DNA from 2 places in the Paenibacillus hamazuiensis genome. Region 2 is predicted to be linked to the other one. Evidence: riboswitches for the same ligand, from Rfam matches in the RefSeq annotation. Region 2 holds a riboswitch; the other holds the start of a gene.
What was found. A riboswitch is a leader RNA that binds a small molecule or an ion and turns the genes downstream of it on or off. The one in region 2 is predicted to bind cyclic di-AMP.
Positions count from the first base shown of each region.

Region 1: it holds a riboswitch for cyclic di-AMP, as region 2 does, so the genes downstream of both, MYS68_RS28830 (3D domain-containing protein) here and MYS68_RS14715 (stalk domain-containing protein) in region 2, are expected to answer to the same signal.

Region 1 covers NZ_JALRMO010000001.1:6,576,058-6,579,264, reverse strand. Annotated here, with positions in the region: gene MYS68_RS28835 (TatD family hydrolase) at 1-446, shown strand, start outside; cyclic di-AMP (ydaO/yuaA leader) riboswitch at 677-841, shown strand; gene MYS68_RS28830 (3D domain-containing protein) at 1,181-2,266, shown strand; gene rnmV (ribonuclease M5) at 2,372-2,917, shown strand; gene rsmA (16S rRNA (adenine(1518)-N(6)/adenine(1519)-N(6))-dimethyltransferase RsmA) at 2,945-3,207, shown strand, end outside.
Region 2 covers NZ_JALRMO010000001.1:3,322,166-3,325,372, forward strand. Annotated here, with positions in the region: gene MYS68_RS14705 (SPL family radical SAM protein) at 160-1,101, shown strand; gene MYS68_RS14710 (hypothetical protein) at 1,180-1,686, shown strand; cyclic di-AMP (ydaO/yuaA leader) riboswitch at 1,860-2,000, shown strand; gene MYS68_RS14715 (stalk domain-containing protein) at 2,000-2,815, shown strand; gene MYS68_RS14720 (polysaccharide deacetylase family protein) at 2,939-3,207, shown strand, end outside.

The DNA of each region.
Region 1 (3,207 bases), 3.3 Mb from region 2:
ATCGGGTGTTTCGCGAACAAATTCGGCTTGCCCGCAAGGTAGGCAAGCCGATCGTCATACATAACCGGGACGCTCATCAGGACATCGTAAAAATCCTGCAGGAAGAGAAGGCCTCCGAAGTCGGAGGAGTGATGCACTGCTTCTCGGGCAGTTGGGAAACGGCCAAGCAATGCCTCGATATGAACTTCTACATTTCGTTCGGCGGGCCGATTACATACAAAAATGCCAAACAGCCAAAAGAAGTGCTCGCCCAGGTGCCGATGGACCGATTGCTCATCGAGACGGATGCCCCGTATTTGACTCCGCATCCTTTTCGAGGAAAGCGCAACGAGACCGGTTATGTGCGTTTGGTTGCCGAAGCCGCTGCCGAAATTAAGGGCATTCCGCTGGAAAATTTGGCTCACGTTACCACGGTAAACGCCATTACATTATTCGGGATTCGTTAAGTTTTTGTGTGGGTAAAGGGTGCCCTTTTTTGTTCGCAATTGAGATATACGGAGAAATAATGAGTATTTGTGGGGTTAACGCCAGAAAAAAGTGGATTATATTCGATCAATTGGCTGAAAATGATCTAATTTTCCAAAAATACGCCTTGATTTGCCGAGTTTGTATGCTTTACAGTTCCGGCGATACGGCGTAAACTACACAATAACAAAACCAAATTACCATTTACCATTTTTCCAGAACGCTGAGTTTCCAAGTGGGAAACGGGGGAACCAATCGGCGGCAAGCCGGTTCATTTTTTTGGGGTGAATCCTGAGCATTCCTCAATGCTTTGGGTAGGGCGACTCTCACGCCCGAATCCGTCAGCTAACCTCGTAAGCGTAACGAGAGAGGTAACGATTGTCGTGTCTGTTTGAATTTGCTTGCAATTTCAAAGTCACGGGAAGAGTCCTCTTTCCTGTGGCTTTTTTGTTGCCATTTTTGGCTATACGATTGAGAGGGTATTTTGTCCATGCCTTTCTAAAGGGCGGACGCCAAGGAGGTGGCGGCTGCAGTTATCCCAAGCGTACACGAGTTGCTGCGGGAAATTCAGTTAAATTATTCACAAAATGCAAAACAAATTTCCATAGTCGCGTCAGATGAAATCATGCGTTACACTCGGGTGGCGGGGCTTTGAAGGAGGACCGAACAAGTGGGCTCAATCCAAACGGAAACCCATGTAAGACGATCATCCAGCATGTCCTTCGCATTGCGATGGAAGCATGAAAACATGAGATCGATTCTCATTGTAGCGGCATTTTCGATCGCTATGACTTTCATGTTCATGATGTTGTTATACGGGACCGCAATCAAGCGGGTTACCGTGGTTGTTAACGGCCAAGAATCCGTTGTCCAGACAAGACAATGGGAACTGAGCCGGCTGCTGGATGAACAAAATATCCAGGTCGGGGAACACGACCGCATTTCCGTTCCGCTTACGGCAAGTCTCAAAAACGGAGACCGGATCGTCATCGACCATACGAAGCCCGTTCAGCTTACGGCGGATGGGGAAACGAAGACGGTATATACGACGGGGCAAACGGTAGAGAGCGCGCTGAAGGATTTGAATATTTCCGTTGGGGAGCTGGATAAAGTGATTCCTGCCGCCGACACCGCGCTTGCGGACAATGCAGCCATTCAAGTGGTGCGTGTGAAGAAAGAAACCGAGGATTTTACCGAAACGATCCCTTACGAAGTGGTTAAAAAGAATGATGCCCAACTGCTCAAGGGCAAAGAGCAGACCGTTCAGGAAGGCCAGGAAGGCGTCGTCCTGAAGACGAAAGAAAAGGTGTACGAAGACGGCAAACTTGTTTCCGAGGAAATTGTCAAAGAAGAAGTACAATCCGAAAGCGTCAATAAAGTGGTGGCCGTCGGCACGAAAAATCCGGTTATTGCCTTATCCGCTTCTTCTCCCAATATGGACGAAGTGACGAAAAGCGGGGTTACATTTGGATATAAGCAAATTGTCAAAAACATGACGTTGACCGCCTACACGGCAAGTGCAGGTGGCAAAAGTGCCAATCATCCGCAATACGGGCTCACCTCGACGGGGACCCGCGTGACGGAAGGGCGTACTATCGCCGTAGACCCGAAGGTCATTCCTCTTGGATGGTGGGTGTATATCGAAGGTCTCGGTTTCCGCAGAGCAGAAGATATCGGCAGCGCAGTAAAGGGGAACATCATCGACGTTTACTTCGATAGCGCCGATTACGCGACAAAATTTGGAACTAAACGCGGATATACCGTGTATATCATCGGTCCGAAGAAGCCGACCGCAGATTAACGGCTGCCGGATTTGGGGTATACTGATGCATATAGATAACGAGAAGTCGGGAAGAGGCTGAGCGCCTCTTCTTTTTCGCTTTGCAGGAGAGGACGAGCATGGGTTATGATCAAGGAAATCATTGTTGTGGAGGGTAAGGACGATACGGCGGCCATTCGGCGGGCCGTGGAGGCGGAAACGATCGAAACCGGCGGATCGGCGATCAATAAGGACGTCATCCAAAGGATTCGGCTGGCTCAGCAGCGCAGGGGAGTCATCGTGTTTACAGACCCGGATCATGCGGGCGAACGGATCCGCAAGATCATAACGGCCAAGGTGCCGGGATGCAAGCATGCTTTCCTGCCGCAGGAGCAGGCGGAGAAGAACGGCGACATCGGGGTGGAAAACGCCTCGCCTGAAGCGATCCGGTATGCCCTCTCGCACGTACGGACCGATTATGAAGCGGGCGGCACGGAAATCAGCTGGAGCGACCTGATCGACGCGGGGCTGATCGTTCACCCCCAGGCGGCGGCCAGAAGGCTGGAAGCCGGCAAGCTGCTCGGCATCGGGTACTGCAACGGGAAGCAGTTTTTCAAACGGTGCCGGATGTTCCAGATTACGAAAGAAGAGTTTGCGGACGCGATGCGCCGGGTATTGGACCAATTTGAGTAAAGAGGGTTACGGATGGAGACGACAAAGCTGAGCGGCGACGAGCTGATCGCTACGCCGAAACGTACGCAGGATTTGATTCGCAAGCATGGGCTTACCTTGAAGAAAAGCTTGGGGCAAAACTTTTTGATCGACCAAAACACACTGCAAAAAATTGTCGGCGCCGCGGAGCTGGACGCTTCGAAGGGAGCTCTGGAGATCGGGCCGGGTATAGGCGCGTTAACCCAGCACTTGGCGGTGAGGGCCGGAAAGGTCGTTGCCGTGGAGATTGACCAGCGGCTTATTCCCATTCT
Region 2 (3,207 bases):
TTGCACCTCCTTTTGCAAAAGACCTGCCGAACACCACCTTACTTTTTGCTTGTTTCCGCAAGCTTATGCGGCAGGTCCTGTTTTTTCCACTTGCATAAAACCGTTCGGATAAGATACATTAAATACGAACATATATTCGCTATTATGAGGTGGAAAACGATGAGCAAACCGGTAACCTTTGAACATATCCGCTCGAAAACCGCTTTGAACCAAGTAACGGCCCCTTCCATGCCTTTTTCCTGGTCGCTCAATCCGTATCGCGGCTGCCAGCATGGCTGCAGCTTTTGCTATGCCCGCTCCACCCATTCGTTTCTCGGCATGGAGACGGACGATACGTTCCAAAAGCATATTTTTATCAAGGAAAACGTGCCCGAGGCGCTGGAAGAGCAGCTGCGGAAAGCGGCAAGAAGCCGCGGCGGGTTAAAGAAGTTCGGCAAAGTCGCCGTCGGCACGGCGACCGACCCGTACCAGCCGGTGGAGGCGAAAGCCCGGCTGACCCGGCAAGCGCTGGAGTTGTTCGCCCGCTACGGAGTCCCGGTCAGCGTGACGACGCGCTCTCCGCTCATATTACGCGACATCGATTTGCTTCAAGCGATCCCGGACGCTACTGTCAATATAAGCCTCAATACGCTCAATCTTAAAATATGGCGGGACTTCGAGCCGTTCACCCCTTCCCCGCTTGAACGGCTGAAAACGATCGGCCGGCTGGGAGAGATGGGTATCCGAGCGGGAATTTTTATGGCTCCGATTTTGCCGCTTTTGATGGATACGGAGGACGAGCTGCGCCGGCTGCTCGGCGAAGCCCGCTCTTATGCGCCGCGCTTTGTCATGCCGTCGTATTTACGCCTGAATACCCGGGATGTCAAAGTCTGGTTTTTCCAGACCTTGCGTACCGGCTACCCACACCTGGTGGAGGAGTATGCTCGTTTTTACGCATCGTCTCCTTATTTGCCCGCCGATTACCGGAAAGAAGGAATCGCCCGCGTCAACACCTTATTGGAAGAGTACGGATTCATCTCGTACGAACCGTACTCGGGACGGGAAGGCGACGAAGACGAAGCGTCCGAAGAGAAACCGGTGCAGCTCAGCTTCGCTTTTTAAACATCGCCCGTTCGCATAAGCAGCCGCTTCCTGAAAAAAGATATAGGTGTACCTAATCTTAATAAAGGAGCGACTTTCATGAACGCATTGAAAAGCGTTGCTATCGCCGTGCTGCTCATGGCAGGTTTGCCGATGACGGTCATATCCGCGGAATCGGCTTCTGCAAATACGGCTTCCTCCGCTTCAACCACCCGCAATAATGTCGTCACGAACAATAGCGATTACACGCCGTACGGTTCGCTCGGTACGGCGGGTCATTTGGGCACTTTCGGCAATAACGGAACAGGGCCTGCCGGTCTCGGCAACCGCGGCACCGATGCGACGCCGGTCCGCAATTTTGCCGCCCAGCAGGGGACCGGGTATGCAGGAGGGGATAACATCCGGCCCAATTCGATCGGATATGCCGCCGACGGCTCCGTTACCGGCATCACGTACGGAGGCCAGCGCGGAACCGCGTATCGCGATAACAGCTACACCGCCACCTCTGTGGATAACCGGACCAATTACGATTGGGTCGGCTGGCTTGGGCTGCTCGGCTTGCTGGGCTTGTTCAACCGGGGAAGGGCGGGCGAAAACCGCGGATAATAACCGATCCCTTTCGAAAACAGCTTCCTGCCTTTAAGGGAGCTGTTTTCCATTTGCAGCCGCCTATAAAAGACAATGCAGCCGGGTTAAATGTCTGCCTTCAGACGAATTGGTGATTATAGGAAGCAATTGGCACATTTTATACATTGAAACCATTCGGGTACTGTGGTACTTTTTATAAAGTGTCGAATCCAATACGGAAAGTATTGGTACGGGGGACGCTTCGCAATTGGGGTGAATGCAAGATTATTCAAGCTAGGGAAACCTCTTCCCGAACCCGTCAACTAACCTCGGAGGCAATAGGAGGTAAGCTTTGAACAAACTGATAGCAGGATTGGTTTTAGTCTGCTCGATGGTTTCTTTACATTTGTCCGCCCCTGCCCCGGCTAAGGCCGAACCGCTTTTGGCAGATGACGTGAAGGTGCAAGTTAATGATGAGCTTGTGCAATTTCCCGATGCGGAGCCTTTTGTGGACGAGAACAGCAAGCTGCAAGTTCCGGTTCGTACGATGACGGACAAGCTCGGCTATTCGATCGATTGGCAAAAGACGGGCGAACAAATCAAATTAACCATCGCCGGCAAAAAGAAAACAATTGCTTTAACGACGGGAGATTCCACCGCTGTCGTTGACGGCAACAAGGTAAGCTTGGGCACGCAGGCCCGCATTTTGAACGGCCGCGTCTATATTCCGTTTCGCTTCATCTCCGAAACGATGGGAATCCGGGTACAATGGGATCCGGACAATCGGATCGCGATTTTGAACGAGGACGGCCAATATCACGCTCCGGCCTGGTACGCCCCGAAGTACGATAAAATCGTCGAGGCGAAAGCGACGGCGTACACCGGCGCTGCCAGTGAAAACGGAGGCAGAGCGGCAGTCGATTATTTCGGCAACCCTCTGCGGATCGGCACCATTTCGGTGGATCCTAACGTCATCCCTCTCGGCTCGCTCGTCTATATTGAAGGCTATAGCTATGACGGCCTTCCGCAGGGTGGCATGATGGCCAGAGCGCTGGATACGGGCGGCTCCATCAAAGGCAACAGGATCGACATTTTTGTCCCCGGCACACAAAAAAAAGCTTCCGAGTTTGGTATTCAAAATGTAAAAATTTACGTGTTGAAGAAATAAGCTCGAAAAAGCGGCCGCATCCCCGTGCGGCTGCTTTTTCTTGCTTTTTTTGTCATGCATAAGGACATTTTCCCCTATGAGATAATACAAAGGCGAGATGTGCTTACAAAGGGGGGCGGAGCCTTGAAGTCATGGAAACTTCGGATGGCTGTGTTATTGCTCTGCGGTTGCTTGACCGGCGCACCGCCGGCTGTCGCGGGACCGCGCAGCGAGGTTGTTTTTAATATCGAGACGGATCAGAAGCTTATCGCACTGACGTTCGACGATGGCCCTAACCCGGTATACACCCCGCAAATTTTGGACCTCCTGAAGGAACATGGAGCCAAGGCGACGTTTTTCGTATTGGGCAAAAGGGTGCAGTCGTTCCCGCAAATCGCTATTCGCGAGGTGAA